4 regions of the Paenibacillus sp. P32E genome follow, and region 1 is predicted to be linked to each of the others. Evidence: riboswitches for the same ligand, from Rfam matches in the RefSeq annotation. Region 1 holds a riboswitch; each other region holds the start of a gene.

Region 1 (5,565 bases):
GACGGTTCGCTGCCAGTCCGGCAATTAGCATCGAATCAATGGCGTAGTCATTGAGTGTACCGATATTGAGCACTACTGCACCAGACATAGCGGCAATATCCGCGACTTCTTCATGTGCATCCGCCATAAAAGGCGAAGCCCCGAGTGCCAGCAGTCCGTTCGCACTGAAGTTCGCGACCACAATATTGGTAATGTTATGCACCAGCGGATTGCTGTCCCGCACTTTGGATAAGAAAGACATGAGTATTCCTCCTAAAAGTTTTGTCAGCCTTGCTTCTATGAACTCACTTCGTACAAAACTCGCTCCAGAAGCGTAGACTTAGTTATATGAGCATTTATGAATTCTCATTTACAAGTTAATAAAAGCCTCCGCGGTCTTCACCTTGCCATTCAGCAGCCCGTTATCACTCAGCCAGGTTTGTACCTTTTTCCATGATGCAGGGTCCTGATAGCCAAACGGCTCACTGCCGGCGTCCATTAGGGGCAGCAGCAGCTGCAGGCTTTTGGACTCGATGTCTTTGTCGAGTGGAGCCGTTGCATCCTCATGAGCCAGAAGGAGGTTAAGTGCCTCCTGCGGGTGATCCGCAACGAATTGCTGTCCTTTACGTGCTGCCTGGATAAACTTCTGGATATAGCCTTCAGAATTCTGCAGGCCCTGGTCGCTGGCGACCAAGACTAGCTCATAATAATCGGGGACGCCGTAATCGGTTGGATTCAGCGAAATGACCGGATGGCCTTCCTTTTCTAGAATCAACTGTTCATGGTTAATAAATCCGCCAATAATGCCATCGACACGCCCGGTTGTAATGGCTGGAATCAGGTCAAAACCCACATCGGTCAGGGTTACTGCTCCAGGATCTCCGCCATCGCTTTTGACCATGGTTTTCAGCATAGCTTCATAGAGAGGGATCGAGGAGTATCCGGCATTTTTGCCTGCCAGGTCCTTTGGGCTCTTGATCCCGCTGTCAGCCGGAACCATCAGATGATTAAGCGGATGTCTGACGATCGCAGCAACAGACTTCACCGGAATCTGCTCACCCCGTGCCATCAGCACCTGCGGCTGGTAACTTAGGGCCAGGTCAACTTTACCTGCGGCTACGAGCTTCAGGGCATCATTGCTGTCAGCGGGCATTTGGATATCCACAGTAAGCCCTTCGTCGGCAAAATAGCCGTTCTGCTGGGCGGCGTACAGGAAGGAGTGGACTGCGTTCGGGTACCAGTCGAGCATAATCGTCAGCTTGTGGGGCTGCCCGCCTTGATCCGCTGATGCAGAGCTGGCTGGAGACTTATCATTGCTGTTCCCACAGCCTGTCGCAGCAAGTCCCAGACACAGAAGCAGCAATAAGGGGAGCAAAGGGAGTTTCCTTTTTCTAAAGGGAGGTTCAGAAGGGATCAGTTTCATCGATGAATGCCTCTTTTCTGCAAAATAATTTTTTCGAGCAGCACAATAAATAGAAACAGAATGATTCCGAGTGCAGATAAAAGAAATACTGCGGCGAACATTTCCGCACTTTGCAGATTGCCCGCCATCCGCCGGCTGAAATAGCCGAGCCCCCGGCTACCGCCCAGCCATTCCCCAATCGTCGCGCCAATGACGCAGTAGACCATAGAGAGCTTGAGACCAGAGAACAAAGAGGGCAGTGCAGGCGGAATCTGGGTCTTTCGCAGAATTTGCCAGCGGGTCGCACCAAGTGTGAGCAGCAGTTCTTTGTACATAGCACCGCTTTTGCGCAGACCGTCAAAGGTCCCTACTACCACCGGGAAAAAGGCAGTAAGGAAAACCACCGCAACCTTGCTCCATAGGGTATAGCCAAACCACATAATAAAAATGGGTGACAGCGCGATCAGCGGAATGGTCTGACTGATCACCAGCAAGGGGTATAGCGCCTTTTCAACCGGAGTGAACATGTGCATTCCCGTACCCAGCAGCATGCCGCAGGCTGCTGACAGAACAAAGCCGAGCAAAACCTCCTGAAGTGTAGCGGGTAAATGCTCTCCGAAGAGCAGCTCTTTCTGCTCCATCAGAGCCGTCCATATAGCCGTTGGAGCCGGGAGAATGAATGCTGGAACAAGCTTCAGCCGTGCAGCGAACTCCCAGCCAGCTAGGGCAACCAGTACCAGCAAGGCAAAGGGGCCATATTCGCGCAGAAAGGTTCTGCTACTAGATACTCTCATGCAGCCTCCGCTCCAAATTCTCCCGCAAAGTAATAAACTTCGGTTCATAGTTCATCCGGTAGTGTCTGGGCCGCGGGATATCCACCGAGAATTCCTGTACACCGCCGCTGCCTCCAGACATCAAGTAAATCCGGTCACTGAGCAGCAGCGCTTCCTCCAGATCGTGGGTGATGAACAGAACCGTTTGCTTAAGGCTGCTCCACAATTCCAGGAGCCAGCGGTGCAGTTCACGCTTGGTTATGGCATCCAGTGCTCCAAAAGGCTCATCGAGCAGCATCAGCTCATTTCCAGCGGCAAGGGTACGGAGCATAGCGATCCGCTGACGCATCCCCCCGGACAGCTCCTGCGGGTAGAGCCGCTCTGTACCTTCAAGGCCAAACCGTTCGAGCATCTCACGAATATTCTTTACAGCATCTGCCTTGCTGCCTTTTCGCTTCAGCTCCCAAGGCAGCAGGCAGTTGTCCATCACGGTTCTCCAGGGCAACAGCAGATCCTGCTGCGGCATATAGGCGACCTGGCCCAGGCGCGACGATGGATCGTCAGAGATCATTCCGTGAACTTTGAGTTCGCCACCTGTATGCCGAAGCAGACCGGCGATGATTTTGAACAGGGTGCTTTTTCCGCAGCCGCTGGTACCGACAATAGAAATGAATTCGCCCCGGCGGACGTTCATCGAGAGCCTACTGAATACGGGCGTCTGCGGTGAAGTGCTGAAAGCATAGGACAGGTTAGTGATAGAGATCATACTCGTATGTATTAAGCCTCCTTTCATTGGCACGCATCTGCTTCCGGGACTGCGGAAGCACAATAAAGACCCATCCGTCTCCAGGGGAGGCAAATGGGTCTGAAAGGTTCAGGCAGTAGGCGTGAAGCGGCACTGCTGATCGATTCTGTTCCACTTCCCTCCGCTGGTATGATCCAGATCAGGTTCCAAGGGTCCGAAGCTTAAGGCTTCGTCTCAGTCATTAGACTCCCCTAGTGAAATAGCAGGTCAATATTATATTCGTAACTGCTAACTAATATAGCATATTCCAGAATGTTGTCAAAAGAAAGTGTGCTCAGGACCGCTGCAGTCCAGTTACGAATAGGGTTAGAATCCCTTCCAGGATATCCTTTTTGCCCGACCCGTGAAGTTTCTGCTGATAGAGATAGAGATCAGGGCTGAGGACCGCGATCAGAGAAGTTGCGGCAAAATGCGGATCAATAGCAATCAGCTTGCCGTCATCAGCAACCCTCCGCAGACGCTCGGCCATAACTGCATTCAGCCGCTGGAAAATCGGATGTTCAAACTGGGTAAGCTGTTTCTTACCCGTGAACTCAGACTTGATCATCTGCAGCAGCTCGGCATGCTGGTCTATGAAATCCACCACTTGTTCAATACTGCTCCGCAGTTCCTCAATGGAGCTGTCTGTTTCTAAAGTGGTTTGGAGCTCCTGCTCCAAACGGGTAAGAAAACGCTCTGAGCTGGTGGAGAGCAGGGCAGAGCAAATTTCACCTTTGTCCGTGAATCTGCGGTAGAGCGAGCCCTGGCCGATTCCTGCCTGCTTGGCAATGCCGTACATACTGACTCCTTCCAGACCGTTCTCAGTAAAAAGCGCTCGGGCGGCCTCAAGAATACGCTGGACATAAGGGTCCTGATTATTCCGGAAGGAGGATGGATTTGATGGTGGTATTGGGTTTGAGGATGGGTTGCTGCCTTGTTCTCTCGGGTTCATGACAGGCTCCTTTCAGAAATACAGTATATATTTACAGGAAATATGTGAACTCCATTGACATAGCGGACAATTGTCCGTAGACTGAAAAATGTAAATACGGACAGTTGTCCGTTCAGAGATATATTATATCGATTAAGCTGCGCTGAGGTCAATAAGTCCACCTGCGCGCAGTTCAATCCAGGAGGAGATAGAGAATGGAGCAATCGCTGAAACCGGAGGCCGATTTTCGCCTGTCAAGCATTCTGGTTCCGCTGCTGGCCATCATTGCCGGTGTATTCATGGTGGTGCTCGACAGTACGGCTATGAATGTGGCTTTGTCAACGCTGGTCAAGGATTTTAATACGGATCTAAATACATTGCAATGGATTGTGACCGGGTACATGCTGGCCCAGGCCTCGGTGATCCCGTTGTCCGGCTGGCTGTCTGACCGCTTTGGGGCCAAGACTGTTTTTCTGACTGCAGTTATCGTATTCACTATGGGTTCAATTCTCTGTGCAACACCAAGCCGTGCAGAATGGCTGATTGCGTTCCGTGTCCTGCAGGGTCTGGGCGGAGGTTGTGTGCTTCCTGTCGGGATGGCATATGTGTACAAACTGGCACCCAAGAGCAAGGTAGGCGTAGTCATGGGGATCATGGGTATTCCGGTGCTGTTCGCTCCGGCTATCGGTCCCGTGCTGTCCGGCTGGTTAGTGGAGTATCATTCCTGGCGCTGGATCTTCCTCATTAATATTCCCATTGGAATCATTTGTCTTCTGATTGGTTCCCGCAAGCTGCCTCAATCGGAACGCAGCCAGGTGCCGGGGATGGATAAGCTTGGGATCATTCTTGGGCCCCTTGCCTTTGCTTCTCTGTCTTACGGGGTGAGCCAGGGAGCGGACAGCTGGACTTCGGACAAAACACTGATCGGTTTATCCCTCGGTGCTGTGGCCTTAATCGCTTTTGTCATTGCTGAGTTTCGTTCGGAGACACCGCTCCTGGAACTGCGTATTCTTCGCTCGGTCGATTTCAGCACAGGGATTGTTGTACAATGGATTGCACAGTTCGGCTTGTACGGTGCGCTGTTCCTGCTCCCGCAGTTTCTTCAGCAGGCCCGCGGCTTCGGAGCATTTGATACGGGTCTTACCCTGCTGCCCCAGGCAATTGCCTCTGGCCTTATGATGCCCATTGCCGGGATTTTGTTCGACAAGATCGGAGTTCGCTGGCTGGTGGTCTGCGGACTCAGCCTGGTTTCGGGTGCGTTGTACCAGTATTCTCATGTGGATCTTACCACGCAGAGCAGGGACCTGATTCTGCCGCTGATCATGTGCGGTGCAGGCATGGGAATGATGGTGATGCCAATGAATACACATCTGCTCAACAAGGCGCCAAGTCATTTGGTTAACCGGGTCACTTCCTTGACCAATTCCATGCAGCAGGTAATCAATTCTCTGGCTGTTTCCACACTGGTAACTATCCTGACCTCAAGAGCGGCTGCGCGCGGGGCGGAAATGCAAGAGGCTGCCGCTGCAGCCGGCAAGAGCGCGGCAGAAGCTTCACCCGAAGCCTTGAAGCTGGCTACACAAACCGTTCTTGCCAAAGGGTTTGATGATACCTTTCACATTATGATTTTCGTTGCTCTGGGCGGTGCTATGCTGGGCTTACTTCTGCGGAGAGGGCGCAGAGTCGGGGAAGACGG
Region 2 (5,565 bases), on a different contig from region 1:
CGGGCAGGTGTATGCTGCCGCTCTCCTATTTTTCGTGAGGATAAGGAAGCTTACAAAGGGAGGTGCCTTGCTTCCATGATTGAGAGAACTTCAGAGAATAACGCGGTGAATGGTAACGTGATTCCCGTCACTCTGGATGCCAATTTTTTCTTTGAAAGAGCCGTACGGTCATTGGACCGCTTTCAATATGATAAGGCATTGAAGAATTTTCGCAAAGCTGTTGAATATGAGCCGGAAAACCCGGTGAATCATTGCAATATGGCGGGTATATTATCCGAGATGGGGAAATACAAGGATTCCAACGACATCTTGACTCATGTTCTGGATGAGATTGATCCTACTATGACAGAGTGCCACTTCTATATGGCTAATAACTACGCTAATATGGAAAACTTTGAAGAGGCGGAGCGCAGTCTTGTGACCTATCTGCAAGAGGATGCAAGCGGTGAGTTTCTGGCCGAGTCCGAAGAGCTGATGGAACTGCTGCAGTATGAGCTGGACCGGCCCGCTCCGCTAGTCCGGATCCGCAGCCGGGAAGGTGTGGTGGAGCATGACAGAGCCCGGAGTCTTTTGGAGGAAGGCAAATTCCCGCAAGCGGTCAAGCTGCTTGAAGAGATTGTCCAGAACATTCCGGACTTCCTGGCGGCACATAACAATCTGGCTCTTGCCTATTTCTATATGGGCCGCTTCGCCAAAGCCAAGGAATGTCTTGGCGAAGTGCTGAAGCAGGACCCGGGCAACCTGCATGCGCTCTGCAATATGGCGATTTTCCTGCAATATGCTGGCGATCAGGACCAGCTTGCGGGATTGGTGCGTATGCTTGAGGCGACAGTGCCTTTTCATCAGGAGCATGTATTCAAAATGGCGACAACGATGGGCATATTGGGCAAGCACCAAACTGCATATGGACATTTCCGCCGTCTGCTGAAGGATGAAGAGGTCGGCGGTGATGCCGGCTTGTACCATTATTGCGCGGCGGCGGCCAGCAATAGCGGGCTTCATACTGAGGCTATACGCTGCTGGCAGATGGCTTCCAGGCTGGACCCGGAATCAGCAGTGCCGAAATTTTTTCTGTCCCAGATGCAGCAGGCACAATCAGAGGGCAGGCCGCTGCCTCCGGTAAGCTATAATTATCAGCTGCCTTTTCAAGAGCAGCTGAAGCAGTGGAAGAACAATACGGACAGCTTCACGGAAGAAGTACAGAATAATCCGCTGCTGCGCGCTTCGTTCTTCTGGGCGCTGCGCTACGGTGATGCTAGTACGAAGCTCCAGGTGACAGAAGCGCTGCGCTGGATTGAGGACGATGAAATATCCGATGTTCTGAAGGGAGTTTCGGAACAGGAACCGCTGCAGGAGGCTGCGCTTCTCAGTCTGCAGCGGCTGATCGGCGGTAGTCCGGAGGAAAGTGTAGTCCAGAGGGCGGCTCAGGAACCGGTTGTGTCAAGCCATAAAGGGCCGCCAGAGTGGAAGGAAGACTGGCAGCGAGTTATAGATCATATGGCTGCTGTGATGGACCGGAGATTGGATGCCGCCCAGAAGAGAGATGCCGAGCTCCTCTGGAAGCAGTTCATAGCCCGCCTCTATCCGGATGTACCCTTGTTCCGGCATGCAGAGGGCTGGTGTGCGGCTCTGGAATATCTAACCGCCAAGCTTCATGGTCATCCGGTTACTTACCGCGAGGCTGCACAGCATTACGGCGTTTCCGTCTCCATGGTAAGCCGGTACGCACGGCGTATTCATCAAGCATGCGGGTTAACGCAGGACGGGGCGGCAGCAGACATTTTGCCGCCATTTACGGAAAATATCTGACCCTAAGGAGGACTTGCTAATGTACAAAACAATTGTAATCGGAACAGGTCCGGCAGGATTAACTGCTGCGATTTACCTGGCACGTGCCAATCTCAGCCCCCTTGTTATTGAAGGACTGCAGCCAGGAGGACAATTGACTACGACGACAGAGGTAGAGAACTTTCCTGGTTTTCCTGAAGGTATTCTAGGTCCGGATCTGATGGATAACATGCGCAAGCAGGCAGAACGCTTTGGGGCTCAATTTAAGAATGGCTGGGTGGATTCTGTGGATTTCTCGCAGCGCCCTTTCAAAGTAACCGTGGATGGTCTGGGTGTACTGGAAGCAGAGTCGGTGATTATATCGACCGGTGCTTCGGCGAGGTACCTGGGCATACCGGGAGAGCAGGAGAATGTCGGACGCGGGGTAAGTACCTGTGCAACCTGCGACGGTTTCTTTTTCCGTGGTAAAAAGATTGTCGTGGTCGGCGGCGGCGACTCCGCGATGGAGGAAGCCAGCTTCCTCACGCGATTCGCTTCCAGTGTAACTCTGGTCCACCGCCGTCCGGAACTTCGCGCTTCGAAGATTATGCAGGACCGGGCGCGGGAGAACAGCAAAGTAGCTTGGGCCCTGAACCGCACACCGCTTGAAGTGACCATCGGGGATACCGGGGTGAAGGGACTTACCGTCCGTAACAATGATACGGGTCTTGAGGAGCTCGTGGAAGCAGATGGCGTATTTGTCGCTATCGGCCACACACCGAATACCGCGTTCCTGGGCGGTCAGATAACTACGGATGCCAACGGCTACATCGTTGTGAATCCGGGGACAACCGAAACCAACATTCCCGGCGTGTTCGCTTGTGGGGATGTTCAGGATACCCGTTACCGGCAGGCGATTTCGGCTGCAGGAACCGGCTGCATGGCTGCTATGGATGCTGAGAAATATCTGGAAGGCGCTATGGTACATGACTGGAGCGAAGCGCTGGATAAGTAACCACAATGCTGGTTAAACAAATTTTTTGATTGACAATAAATACCTGCTAAAGTAGATTGTATTTAATTAGATAAGATACCCACTAGGGGAGCCTGAATAGGCTGAGACGGGGAAATTGAATTCCCGGACCCTTGAACCTGATCTGGATCATACCAGCGTAGGAAAGTGGAGCCGGACCTTTTTTGAGCACAGCCTTATTGGGCTGTTCATGAATAAAGCCGCTCCAGGTGGAGCGGCTTTTTGCTGCGTGCTGATCTTATCTGAATGGCTCACAGAGCGATGAGGAGGAGATAAAAATGTCAGATTCATCAAAAAAGGAACAAATCGATCTGTCGGGATTTCCCGCAAGCCGTAAGGTGTATGTAGAAGGCTCGCGTCCCGATATTCAGGTTCCGATGCGTGAAATCCGTCTTAGCCGGACCGAAGGTGTTGCGGGGGAAGAGGACAATGCACCGCTTCGTGTCTATGATACCAGTGGTATTTACACTGATGCCGCTGAAGATACCAATGTTCGGAAAGGGTTGCCTCCGCACCGCTTAAGCTGGATTGCGGAGCGCGGGGATTCAGTGGAGTACGCCGGGAGAACCGCTCAGCCCAGAGACTCCCGATTAGCTGCAGACCGGACGTCGGCAGAAGGGTTCGCCGGCTTGCGGCGGAATCCTTTAAGAGCACGTGAGAGCTGCAATGTTACCCAACTGCATTATGCGCGGCAGGGGATGATTACGCCGGAAATGGAGTATATCGCGATTCGCGAGAATACCCGGCCTGAATTTGTAAGGGATGAGGTCGCTGCCGGACGGGCCATTATCCCGGCTAATATCAACCATCCTGAGAGTGAGCCGATGATCATCGGCCGTAACTTCCTGGTTAAGATCAACGCGAACATTGGGAATTCCTCCGTGACTTCTTCCATTGAAGAGGAAGTGGAGAAGATGAGATGGGCGACCCGCTGGGGTGCCGATACGATTATGGATCTTTCCACTGGTACAAAAATTCATGCCACCCGCGAATGGATTATCCGCAACTCACCAGTACCGATCGGCACAGTGCCGGTCTATCAGGCGCTGGAGAAGGTAAAAGGAATAGCCGAGGATCTGACCTGGGAGCTATATCGCGACACGCTGATTGAACAGGCGGAGCAAGGCGTGGATTACTTTACCATTCATGCCGGGGTGCTGAAGCAGTATATCCCGCTTACTGCCGGAAGAATGACCGGAATTGTGTCCCGAGGCGGCTCCATCATGGCGGCCTGGTGCCTTGCACATCAGCAAGAGAACTTTTTATATACACATTTTGAAGAAATCTGTGAGATTATGAAGACTTATGATGTGGCCTTTTCCTTGGGAGACGGACTGCGCCCGGGCTCCATCGCCGATGCCAATGATGAGGCTCAGTTCGCTGAGCTGGAGACACTTGGGGAGCTGACAGCCATGGCCTGGAAACACGATGTTCAGGTGATGGTCGAAGGTCCGGGGCATGTGCCGATGCACAAGATCAAGGAAAATATGGACAAGCAGCTCGAGCTCTGCCAGGAAGCCCCTTTCTACACCCTGGGTCCGTTAACCACGGATATTGCCCCGGGTTATGACCATATTACTTCGGCGATTGGGGCGGCGATGATCGGCTGGTTCGGGACAGCGATGCTGTGCTATGTTACGCCCAAGGAGCATCTGGGTCTGCCTAATAAGAATGACGTGCGCGAAGGAGTTATCACCTACAAAATCGCTGCTCATGCTGCAGATCTGGCCAAAGGCCACCCGGGTGCCCAGGATCGGGACAATGCATTGTCCAAGGCTCGGTTCGAGTTCCGCTGGCGTGACCAGTTCCATCTGTCGCTCGACCCTGAGCGGGCGCTGGAGTACCATGATGAGACGCTTCCAGCCGAGGGTGCCAAAACAGCGCATTTCTGCTCCATGTGCGGTCCCAAATTCTGCAGCATGCGCATTTCGCACGATATCCGCAATTCGTCCAGACTGAGCCAAATGCTATAACCGGAACGGACTTTATAAAAGGCTGTTTCTTCTGCTGTAACAGGCGGAGGAAACAGCCTTTTTTTATATCCATAAGTTGGCATACAGGCATGATGGTAACAAAAACGGGGCCAATTCATTTCTGCTTTGCAATGAATAGTTGCAGGTATATAAGTTTCTAATTTAGTGACTGCAATCACTCTTTGGCCCCGTACCCTATGCTAAGCTGTTGTTGAGAAAGGTTATCAATTGACATGAAGCTAAGCTGCAGGAGGAGAGTGCAATGAGCAAACGCCTTAACATGGATGAATCCATATTCGAGCTGGTCAGTCGTTATCCGGAGGCCATAGACATTATGGTTGAGCTGGGTTTCCGCGATATTACGAAGCCTGGCATGCTGCAGACGGCGGGTCGGTTCATGACCTTGTCTAAAGGAATCACAATGAAGAAAATGGATCGCGAAACCGTCCGACTGGCCTTTCAGAGCCATGGCTTCGAGATTATTGAATAGATCACTGAGATTAACAAGTGGAATAGAGAAGGAGAGAGAACGATGAGCGAACTGATTAACAACCGTGAAATGGATATTCCTGAGCAGACACGCCGCCAAGCCATGCTTAAGGAGATTATTAAGGAACTGCATGCCGGAAAAAGTGTAGAGGAAGTCAAAGCGCGTTTTGCAGAAGCGGTAGGTGATGTTACGGTAGCCGAAATTTCCGCGATGGAGCATTCCCTGATGACAGAGGAGGGGATTCCTGTAACGGAGGTACAGCGCCTATGCTCTGTGCATACGGCCATTTTTAAAGGCTCAAT
Region 3 (5,565 bases), on a different contig from region 1:
AGGCCCGTGGAGGAGATCGCTATAGCCTCTTGTCTGATCTCCTCCGGAGTCAATCTTTTTCTAGGAAAATCATAAATCGAGCTGAAGCTGCAATACGTACAGTGATTCACACAGAAATCAGCCAGATACATCGGTGTGAACAGCTGCATCACATGCCCAAAATGCGAACGGGTCAACCGTTGCGCACGCTGAGCCATCTCCTCCAGACAAGATTCCGCAGCCGGAGACAGCAGGGCCTGCAGGTCTTTTTCATCCAGACGATCCTTGAGAAGTGCCCGCTTCACATCCTCCACCCGGTACTCCTGCCACAAACTCCCGTAAGGCAGTTGCTCCAGACGAGTCAGTGGTTCAAAAAAACTCATGTTACTCCCCCATTTCCGTTAGCCAGTGAGTCACTTCAGAAATCCGGTCAATGGCGAAGACGCAACAGCCGTCTCTTCCACTGGACCGAGTCCTGCCAAATAGGCCTTGCGGCCTGCAGCTACCGCCTCACGGAAGGCCGCAGCCATCAGCAGCGGATCACGGGCGGTAGCGATTGCCGTATTGAGCAGCACAGCGGATGCGCCAAGTTCCATCGCTTCTGCCGCTTCGGACGGGCGGCCGATGCCGGCGTCGACGATCACCGGTAGATCCACCTCAGAGATGAGAATGCGCAGCAGCTCTGTGGTACGCAAGCCGCGGTTCGAGCCGATGGGGGAGCCAAGCGGCATGATGGCGGCGGCCCCCGCTGCTTGCATCCGCAGCGCGGCTGAGAGGTCCGGGCTCATATAGGGCAGCACTACGAAGCCTTCGGCGGCCAGTATTTCTGTGGCCCGGATAGTCTCCAGGTTGTCTGGAAGCAGATATTTCTGATCATTGATTACCTCAATCTTGACCCAATTGCCAAGGCCTGCGGCTCTGGCCAGTCTGGCGATCCGCACAGCCTCCTCAGCCGTGCGCGCACCCGAAGTATTTGGAAGCAGAGTCATATGGGAAGGAATATGGCTGATAATATTGTCCTGGCTCTCCGGATCTACACGGCGCAGAGCTACCGTGATTACCTGTGAGCCTGAAGCTGAAACCACCTCGGGAATCAGTGTATTGCGGCTGTATTTGCCGGTACCGATGAACAGCCGGCTCGATAACGTAATGCCGCCAATCACCAATGGATCTAACATGAACTCGCCTCCTGGGATGAAATTCGACAAGGGAAACGGCTTCACCGTCATTTTTAAGACGGTATCCGTTTCAGTAAAAAAATAGAAGGATAATTTTTAGCGTGAAAAAAATTCAAATATTTTATGATAGCCTCATGGCTTCAGCCCCCGCCTACAAAATGCACCAGCTCCAGCCTGTCGCCTTCACATAATATCTCCGACCCGTAATGCTCCTTGCTGACAATCTCACCATTTCGTTCCACGATCACAAGCCGAAAGCTCCATTCGGGCCGGCTTAACAGATCGGCAACGGTCCGGCATTCTTCCGCAACCACTCCTGGCTTGCCATTAATGATCAGATTCATGCGCTCTCACCTCCTTGGCGTGGTACCATTCACCGATTTACTGGAGTCACAATACACCACAGGTCCTACGCCTCCTGAACCGCCAACCGGTAAGCACGGGCAGCAGATACGGGGTCATCCGCTCCGCAAATGCCGGACATGACCGCAATCCCGGCAGCACCGTGACGGATCACTTGACCTGCATTTCCAGGCTCCACCCCGCCGATAGCAATCAGTGGAATACGGGTGCTGCGCACCGCTTCCTCCAGGAGCGCCAAACCGCGCCCCCGCTGTCCGGGCTTGCAGCCGGTAGGGAAAATATGGCCGAACAGGCAGAAGTCCGCCCCCTGCCTGCCTGCTTCCGCTGCTTCTGCCGCGGAGTGCACCGACCTGCCCAGCCGGAGACCTGGAGCGGCTGCACGGGCTGCTGCAGGCGGCAGGCTGTGCCAGGCTAGCTGGACAGCGCCTGCACCGGCGGCCAGCGCAACATCCAGCCGGTCATTGATGACCAGTCTGGATGCGGGGATTCCTGCACGCAGCAGTTGCTCTGCCATGCTGAGCAGCTCCAGGGCAGACCGGTTTTTTTCCCGCAGATGAATAAAGTCCACGAGCGGATGCACAGCAGCCGCCAGGCTGACGAAACGCCCAAGCTCAAGCTTCCCGTCCGATATTAAATGAATTTCCGCCACTTCTTCACCTCCTGCTCCACACTATTGCAGCAAAACGCGCAACACAAAAAAACCGCCCCCGCGATAGGAGGCAGTCATAAATTTGTACAGGAATACGGGTGTAAGAAATACAACCCCGCTGCAGTTCATTCATTCTCCGCTTTCCTACGCTGGTTTTAACCAGATCAGGTTCAAAGGGTCCGAACGTCACGTTCGTCTCAGCCTTGCGGCACCCCTAGGGACAATTGCAGTATTCAATTGCTGACGTGGTTCATATTAACATATTAATCCTCGGAAAAGCTATCCCTTTTACCCAAAGCTTCATCTTATATGGTACATAAAAAAGAGCAGACCGCATGGGCCTGCTCTTGAACTGTTATATTTTCCAGAAACCTACTTGACCGTACAGCAACTTCTAGCCGTTGACAATTTCCCCGCCGTTGACATGCATTACCTGGCCGCTAACATAGGATGAATCATCCGAGGCCAGATAGACGTAGGCTGGTGCCAGCTCTTCCGGTTGTCCCGGACGCTGCATGGGCTGTGTGCCGCCGAACTCGCTGACCTTTTTGGCATCAAATGTGGATGGAATCAGCGGTGTCCAGATCGGACCCGGAGCTACAGCATTCACGCGGATGCCCTTTTCCGCCAGATTCATCGACAGCGAGCGGGTGAAGCTGAGAATCGCGCCTTTGGTGGACGAATAGTCCAGCAGCTGCGGACTGCCGCGGTAGGCGGTGATCGATGTCGTGTTGATGATCGTGGAGCCTTTTTTCAGATGCGGCATAGCTGCCTTGGTCAAATAGAACATGGAGAAAATATTCGTACGGAACGTCCGCTCCAGCTGCTCGGAGGTAATATCCTCGATCTTGTCCTGCGGATGCTGCTCGGCCGCATTGTTAATCAGGATGTCCAGCTTACCGAGCCCCTCTACCGCCCGGTTGATCAGATCCTGGCAGAACGCTTCTACGCCGATGTCACCGGCGATCAGAATACACTTCCGTCCCTCCTGCTCTACTTGGCGTTTGGTCTCTTCGGCATCAGAATGCTCATTCAGATAGGAAATGACCACATCCGCACCTTCTTTGGCAAAATGAACGGCAACCGCCCGTCCAATACCGCTGTCGCCTCCCGTAATGAGCGCCGCCTTACCCAGCAGTTTGCCTGCCGCTTTGTAGCTGGACGTTTCAAATTCAGGGCGCGGATTCATCTCGCTCTCGATACCGGGCTGACGGTCCTGCACCTGGGGAGGCAAGGTTTTGGTAGTCTGCTTATTTTCTGGCATGATCCATTCTCCTTTCGCTGTGTACCTTTTGTTGAAGTAACCACATCGTATTAGGATGGCTTCTGCATCATCAATTATACAATCGCTTTACGTTAAGTTACTTACCACACTTCCCGGCTGTCCAAACAAAAATACAGTCGTTTTTGACTTAAAGGGCCGATATAATTTAGTGAAGTATAGATCCGAGATAGGATCCGGAGCGATTAACCCATAGGATAAGGAGGCGCATAAGTTATATGACCAGAAATACACGGAGCATCATCGTTGCGGTCAAAGGAGTCATTCTGCATCAAGGCAGAATCCTGCTCGTACAGCGGGCAGCTGCAGATGCGATAGGAGCAGGCAGCTGGGAATGCCCCGGCGGAAAAATGGAATTCGGAGAAGGCCTGGAGGCTGCACTCGAGCGGGAGATTAAGGAGGAAACCGGACTTACGGTCACGGTGGAAAGGCTATTGTATGCCGTGTCCTTTCTGACCGATCCGGGCAGGCAACTCGTCATCATTACCTACTGGTGCCGGACCGATGAGAATACAGTGGTGCTCTCCGAAGAGCATGCAGACTATAAATGGTGTACCCGTCACGAGCTTCAGACCCTGCTCCCACCCGGAATACAAGCGGAATTTGAGAAAAGCAATGTGTTTTTGTCAGAGGACCTGCTATAAGGTAATCAGGCTGGAATGCAGTAAAAGCCCGCCCCCTCGAATCAGGGGCAGGCTTGACGGTTTGGTGAATAATCATCCTTACCTAGATAATGTGTCTATACACCATGAAGAATACCATTACGATCAGCACAACCATCAGCAGCAGGCTCATGGTACGAAGCTTCGCGGTTTGGTCTGACACATCACGGTTCTCACGCATGCCGGCTGTGGCCAGACGCAGCGGCTTGCCCATAATACCGCCCAGAGCAAACATTGCCAGCAGGAGTACAACCACGACAACCATCCAGGCTACGGTGTAATCCCCCTTAGAGATCATGTATCCGCCAGTCAGCAGCTGAATGACCAGACCATACTGGGCAAACCGGTTCAATCCGCCAATGGCGCTAAGCGTCCCTTCTTTGGCTGCTGCAGACAGCTTACCGGTGCCGCTCAGAATAAACGGAAGCACCAGATAAAAGCCGACCGCCAATGTCCCGATCATATGTAAGAAAAAGAAAATCCGATCCATTGTTTAACCTCCTCACTTTTCGCTGTGATATAAGTTACATTCTTATTATACCCAACCCCGCCGTCCATGAAAAGAAAGCCCTCATTTCCATTCAAGAAATGAGGGCTTGTGACCGCTGGGAATCATACCTTAACCACTGAAGTAACCGCACGTACAGAATCTGCTGATTTATCCAGAGCCGCCTTTTCTTCCGCGGTCAGCTCCAGCTCGTAGATCTTCTCAATACCTTCCGCACCAAGCAGCGCCGGGATACCCATGAACAGTCCGTCATAACCATATTCCCCTTCCAGCAGGGCAATGACGGGAATAATCCGCTTCTTATCCTTCAGGATCGCTTCAGTCATTTGCACCAGAGATGCTGCAGGAGCGTAGTAGGCACTGCCATTACCCAGGAGGCTGACAATTTCGCCTCCACCGGCACGGGTACGCTCTACAATATCAGCAATCCGCTGGGCAGGAATCAGCTTATCAATCGGAATGCCGCCGGCACTGGAGTAACGGATCAGCGGAACCATATCATCCCCATGGCCACCCATCACAAAGCCGCGTACATCCTCTACCGAAACATTAAGCTCTTGAGCAATAAAGGTGCAGTACCGCGCGGTGTCCAGCACACCGGATTGACCGATTACACGATTTTTAGGAAAGCCTAGGGTATTATAAGCAACGTAAGTCATGGCATCCACCGGATTACTCAGGATAATTACTATGGATTCCGGAGCTACTCGCTTCACATTCTCACAGACTGATTTTACGATGCCCGCGTTCGTATTCACAAGGTCATCGCGGCTCATCCCCGGTTTGCGGGCAACTCCCGCCGTAATGATGACGATATCTGAATCGGCAGCATCGCCGTAGCTGGAAGTTCCTGTGATCTGGGCGTCATACTTCTGCACCGGACCGGCTTCCTGCATGTCCAGCGCCTTCCCCTTGGTCTGGTTCTCAAGCTGGGGAATATCCAG
Region 4 (5,565 bases), on a different contig from region 1:
TCTCCTACTTTGTCATCGGACTGGCCCACGTGGTTATGGGCTCGATTCTTCCCGTTCTGCTGCAGCATTATGACCGCAATTACAGCTCCGGCGGCGAGCTGATCTTCAGTCAATTCGCCGGATTCCTGGCCGGCGTGCTAATCTCGCCGCTGCTGAACCGCCGCTTCGGCAAACGGGGTGGTCTGCTGATCGCCACCGGTCTGCTGGTATGTGCGGAAACCGCCTATGCTTTTCTCCCGCCATGGGGCTGGATGTATGTCATCGCCGTGGCCGCAGGCTTTGGCTTCGGCATGATTGAAGCCGTCATCGGCACCATCATTATAGCAGCTGTCACGGAGGGAACTGCAGTGGCCATGAGCCGGCTGGAGGTGCTGTTCGGCGTAGGCGCGCTCCTGATGCCGCTGGCTGCAAGCCCGCTGATTGCAGCCGGCTCCTGGAGGCTGGCCTTCCTGATCGTCGCGGCCTTTGCACTGATCTCTCTGCTGTTCTGGGCCAAGGGCGGATTCGGCCGCCTCCAGAGCGTACTCGACGAACGCCCCCCTCGCAGAGAACGGGGCGCTAAGCGCCTGCGTTCAAGAAAGCTTCCCTATAAAGGCAGGCAGTGGATACTGCTCAGCCTGTTCATAGTTTTCTTCTTTCTCTACGTCGGTACGGAGATGAGCCTCGTCAACTTCATGCCGGCGATCTTCATAACCAAACTCGGCATGGGTGACGCTTCGGCGGCCCTAACGGTCACCTTCTTCTGGCTGGCGATGTCTGCGGGACGGCTGTACGCCGGGGTTCTGGCTGAGCGGATCTCCTATCGGAGATATGTGCTGGCCAGTTGCTTCGCCACTGTACTGCTGCTGGCGATCTTCCCGCTCGCCTCGCAGCGCGTTGCTGCTTTTGCTGTACTAGCGCTGCTCGGTCTATGCATGTCAGGCATCTTCTCCATTGCGCTCGTCTTCTCCAGCAAGCTGCTGCCTGGAGCCGAGGAATCCACTCCCAGCATTATGATCGCTTCCGGCGGGATCGGCGGCGCGGTGCTGCCGCTTGCCACCGGCTGGTCCATGGATCATCTGCAGATCGCCCAGACCTCTGGACTGCTGGCCGCTTGTGCCGCTGTGCTGTTCCTGCTTAGCGTGGCAGCCTGGAAAATAGGGTAATATAATTCGTGTAATTATCCTTCGTGCAAGGGTGGGACCTATTCATGCCTGAACTTATCCCTATTGCTTCTGAACCAACACTTCATACCGCCCTGCTGCAGTTCATCTTCCCCTTCTCTATCAAGGACGGTGAAGATATGAAGCTGATCGAACATCTGACACAAGAAGGATTCACCCGGTTTTTTCTTGACAACAAAGAACTGGAGGACGCTTATTACGGCGAAGGCTACTCTGTTTCCCATGAAAAGATGGAGCGGAGCTACCTCCCGTTTGCCGCCCATGTGCTATTCCCCCGCGAGAAGGACAAGGATTCCTTCCGCCGCTTTTCCCGGGCCAACCATTTGCCCTGCAGGATGGATATGCCCGGACAGTCGGTTCATTTTCAAGTGCTCTCGACGGATGTATTCGTCTGCCCTTTTGAACTCGGTTTCCTGACGATCAGAGTCAGCATCGGGGAGAAGCATCTCCCCTTCAGCACCGTCCTTGAGTTCGCCGACCGTTTCCGGACACTGGAGGATGTATCTTTTCGGGACAAACTAACCTCCATCCACTGTCATGACCGTTCCTTTGATCAGGTGGAGGATTTTGTGTTCAGGAATGTAGTGGGCGGACTGGAGCCTTTTCTCGACCCTTCGGAAATCAATGGCGCCTATTTTGAAACTTTGCCGTTCTTTGTGGATGAGAGAATGCTGGTTCAGGCTTTTTACGGCTTTGACCGGCAGGAGGACAAGGAAAATGAGATTAGCGTGGAATTGCTGTACCGAGCTTCCCAGCTGGATGGTATGACCCTGGGAGGCAAGCCATACATCAGTGCCAGCGATCCTGGGTATATTCGGGACTATTGCGGGGAGCACTGTTATAGCCGCTGGGGGCCGGACACCTATTACATGACGAATGAGCAGACGTTCTGCTGCCTGAGCTTGGCTGAATCCGGGGTAGCCACCCAGCTCATTAATCAGATGTATGGAGAATATTATTACGGGCTGCTGCTGAGCATATTTCATAAAATCGTTCTGCTGAAGCTGGCCAACATCCACTCCCGGCTGCGCATTAACCATGATGTGGATGAAATTGAGAACCTGATCTTTATGATCAACAAGTTCTCGGCCAAATTTTATTTTCTGGAGCTCATTTCGCAGTCCCAGGGCCGGGAGATTTTTTTCCAGCTGCGCAAGGTCTACGGGAATGATGCCCTGTTCGATGAGGTCAAAATGACCTTGAATGACCTGTTTCAATACCAGGAGAAATTCCAGGCCAAACGGCGGGACACGCTGCTGATGATCCTGACGGTGTTCACAGTGGTGAGCGGTATTTATGGCATGAATCAGGTGATTGAGGACCTTAAAGGTAAGATTGACTGGAGCAAGATGCTGGAGTATTCCCCATTTGAATATCTGGCGCTGTTCGTTGCATTTACGGGGATCGCTGTCAGTATCGGCCTGAGCCTGAAGCAGCTGTGGAACGGAATCCGCAGCCGCCGCAGAAAAAGAAAAAGAGTTCAGGGATATGACTGACAAACCTATAAAAAAGAGAAGCCGCTGATCTACAGCAGGTTCTCGAGTTCCCGGCAGGCTTCCGCATACGCAGAGGCAAGCTTAGGCATCAGCAGCACCTTCAGCCAGACAATATAATTAATAAATAAAAGCGGGCTGTCCAGCGCCACACTTTGCGCCAGATACCGTAAATGATATAGTGAATCCTGTTTGGTTCTTGCCATTCCGGAAGGGCCGAATCTTTGCCGCAACTCGGGCTGGCGTTCATACTGACGCAAAGTGACTTCTTTAGCCAACTGTTCCGCTAGCACCTTCAGCCGTTCTCCGGCATTTTGCTGATCAGTGAGCATAGGGTCACTCCTTTTTTGAAACATAATTGTAAAGTATTAATCTTATTATATAACATATGGTAAGTCTACCCGGCGTGCCTGGCAGTGCCTGAGCGGATTGCTGGAATCCGGGGCCACTACTGGACAACCCCGAAGGGGACCGCTATAATACAGCGTAAGAACACAGCAACACCCATAACTTCATAGTACCAGGGGGGCTGGAATTGGCCGGCTGAGAGTGTATCCCACACAGATACTGACCCTTATACCTGATCTGGATAATGCCAGCGTAGGAATCACCACCCGCATTCAGCCTTTTTGGCTAAGCGGCTACCTAACGCAATTGCTGGCGTCCCGATCTTCGGGGCGCTTTTTTTGGTATGGACATCATCAGAGTTCGGAAGACTGGGTTAGCTGGAAGGAGAGAAGAATAGAAATGGGAGTCAAAAAAGCACTAATGCTCTGCATCAGCTGCATGCTGGTCATCGTCATGGCCGGGTGCGGCAGCAATACAGCCAATTCCGGCGGGAATAGCGCCGCTCCAGCCGGGGACAGCACCGCCGCGCCGGAAGCAACTGCAACAGGAACGGACGCGCCTAAGGAACTGACTAAGATCAAGGTCGCGCTGGACTGGACGCCGAATACGAACCATACCGGCCTCTATGCAGCCAAAGAGCTGGGATATTACAAGGAGGAAGGCCTGGATGTAGAAATTGTACAGCCGGGTGCGGCGGGAGCCGACACGATGGTCACCTCAGGCGAAGCCGCTTTTGGCATCAGTGCCCAGGAGGCGCTCACTCTGGCCCGTCTGCAGGATGTGCCGCTCGTCTCGATCGCCGCCATCATCCAGCATAATACCTCAGGGTTTGCCGCCCCGAAGGACCGCAATATCAAGACACCAAAGGATTTCGAAGGCAAAACCTACGGCGGCTGGGGTTCCCCGGCTGAAGAAGCTGCCATGAAGGCGATCATGGACCCTGAAGGCGGCGATGTTAAAAAGGTGAAGCTGGTCAATATCGGCGAAGCTGATTTCTTCACCGCCGTGAAACGTGACATCGATTTTGCCTGGATATTCTACGCCTGGACCGGTATTGAAGCCGAGCTGCGCGGTGAACCGCTGGACATGCTGTATTTGAAGGATTACGCGCCTCAGCTGGATTACTACACCCCGGTGCTGACCACGAGCGAGAAGGAAATCGCTGAGCATCCGGAGCTGGTGAAGGCGTTCCTTGCAGCTACCTCCAAAGGTTATCAATATGCGATCGACAAGCCGGAAGAAGCTGCCGCCATCCTCTCGAAGGCTGTGCCGGATCTGGATCCCAAGCTCGTCCTGGCCAGCCAGAAATGGCTCAGCCCGAAATATAAGGACGATGCCTCCAGATGGGGAGAGCAGAAAGCCGAGGTCTGGAAGAATTACGCCGACTGGATGTACGGTCTGAAGCTGCTGGACAAACCACTGGATACCGCTTCAGCGTTCACGAATGAATATCTGCCGGAGAACAAGTAGTCTTACACTGCAAGTTTTACAATACCCAACCTGAAAGGATCTGATTGATATGGCAAACACCCTGCTCAGCATTCAAGTCATTCCTAAAACTCCGAATAACGAGGATTCTATTCCTTATGTGGATAAGGCCATTGAGGTCATTCAGCAATCCGGCGTGAAGCACCAGGTGAATCCGCTCGAAACCACGATGGAGGGCGAACTCAGCGATTTGCTTGAGGTGGTACGCCAAATGCATGAAGCACTGATCGCAGCGGGTAGCCCCAGCGTCATCTCACAAATCAAGATCGCCCATAACCCCAGCGGAATCAGCATGGATAAGCTGACGGAAAAATACCGGCCGTGAGATCGTACTGGAACCAAATCTGGCCGCCCCTTGTGGCGGTCATCTTTTTTCTGGGCGTATGGCAATTGGCGGTTTCCGTACTTCATGTCCCTTCCTGGATGCTGCCAAGCCCCGGCGATATCGCCCGCGAATCCCGGGGTAATGCTTCCGGCATTTGGGCACATACGGCTGCTACGCTGCGGCTGACCCTAATCGGCTTCCCGATTGGTACAGGTGTGGGCCTGATTGTAGCTCTATTGCTGCATTTGGTGCCTTGGCTGAAAAGAGCGCTGTATCCGCTGCTGATTCTCAGCCAGAATGTACCCTCCATCGCCCTCGGGCCGCTGCTGATTATCTGGTTCGGGTTCGGACTGCTGCCCAAAATCGTACTCATCACACTCGTCTGCTTCTTCCCGGTTGCCGTTGCCGCCATGGGCGGGCTGGCCCAAAGCGACCGGATCATGATGAACTATATGAAAATGGCTGGGGCTAGCAAGTGGCAGATCTTCTCAAAGCTAGAGCTGCCCGGTTCTCTGCCAGCCCTGTTCTCCGGCCTTAAGATCTCCGCAACCTATGCAGTAATGGGCGCTGTGGTTGCCGAGTGGATCGGCGCAGACAAGGGCATTGGCTATTACATGCTGCTGCAGAAGGCCTCCTACCGCACAGACCGGATGTTCGTTGCCATCGTAATTATTGTTCTTCTTAGTCTGGTGCTGTTTGCCCTGATCGCACTTCTGGAGAAGTGGCTGGTTCGCTGGAAGCCGCGCAA

Evidence for each region. A riboswitch is a leader RNA that binds a small molecule or an ion and turns the genes downstream of it on or off. The one in region 1 is predicted to bind thiamine pyrophosphate.
Region 2: linked by a shared signal. The riboswitch ahead of thiC (phosphomethylpyrimidine synthase ThiC) and the one ahead of A3848_RS29945 (ABC transporter ATP-binding protein) in region 1 are both predicted to bind thiamine pyrophosphate.
Region 3: linked by a shared signal. The riboswitch ahead of A3848_RS05905 (thiamine phosphate synthase) and the one ahead of A3848_RS29945 (ABC transporter ATP-binding protein) in region 1 are both predicted to bind thiamine pyrophosphate.
Region 4: linked by a shared signal. The riboswitch ahead of A3848_RS20295 (ABC transporter substrate-binding protein) and the one ahead of A3848_RS29945 (ABC transporter ATP-binding protein) in region 1 are both predicted to bind thiamine pyrophosphate.

Annotation. Positions count from the first base shown of each region.
Region 1 is NZ_LVYY01000076.1:248,496-254,060, forward strand. It holds gene thiM (hydroxyethylthiazole kinase) at 1-247, opposite strand, end outside; gene A3848_RS29935 (ABC transporter substrate-binding protein) at 350-1,402, opposite strand; gene A3848_RS29940 (ABC transporter permease) at 1,399-2,175, opposite strand; gene A3848_RS29945 (ABC transporter ATP-binding protein) at 2,162-2,947, opposite strand; TPP riboswitch at 3,059-3,162, opposite strand; gene A3848_RS29950 (TetR/AcrR family transcriptional regulator) at 3,234-3,890, opposite strand; gene A3848_RS29955 (DHA2 family efflux MFS transporter permease subunit) at 4,085-5,565, shown strand, end outside.
Region 2 is NZ_LVYY01000077.1:21,822-27,386, forward strand. It holds gene A3848_RS30135 (tetratricopeptide repeat protein) at 76-1,809, shown strand; gene trxB (thioredoxin-disulfide reductase) at 1,829-2,782, shown strand; TPP riboswitch at 2,857-2,963, shown strand; gene thiC (phosphomethylpyrimidine synthase ThiC) at 3,079-4,773, shown strand; gene A3848_RS30150 (DUF1858 domain-containing protein) at 5,036-5,263, shown strand; gene A3848_RS30155 (DUF438 domain-containing protein) at 5,306-5,565, shown strand, end outside.
Region 3 is NZ_LVYY01000004.1:202,286-207,850, reverse strand. It holds gene thiH (2-iminoacetate synthase ThiH) at 1-362, opposite strand, end outside; gene A3848_RS05915 (thiazole synthase) at 393-1,157, opposite strand; gene thiS (sulfur carrier protein ThiS) at 1,298-1,501, opposite strand; gene A3848_RS05905 (thiamine phosphate synthase) at 1,567-2,169, opposite strand; TPP riboswitch at 2,294-2,395, opposite strand; gene A3848_RS05900 (SDR family oxidoreductase) at 2,564-3,433, opposite strand; gene A3848_RS05895 (NUDIX hydrolase) at 3,670-4,095, shown strand; gene A3848_RS05890 (hypothetical protein) at 4,178-4,603, opposite strand; gene mdh (malate dehydrogenase) at 4,726-5,565, opposite strand, start outside.
Region 4 is NZ_LVYY01000024.1:107,342-112,906, reverse strand. It holds gene A3848_RS20310 (MFS transporter) at 1-1,145, shown strand, start outside; gene A3848_RS20305 (hypothetical protein) at 1,190-2,659, shown strand; gene A3848_RS20300 (hypothetical protein) at 2,689-2,988, opposite strand; TPP riboswitch at 3,169-3,280, shown strand; gene A3848_RS20295 (ABC transporter substrate-binding protein) at 3,404-4,474, shown strand; gene A3848_RS20290 (thiamine-binding protein) at 4,524-4,817, shown strand; gene A3848_RS20285 (ABC transporter permease) at 4,814-5,565, shown strand, end outside.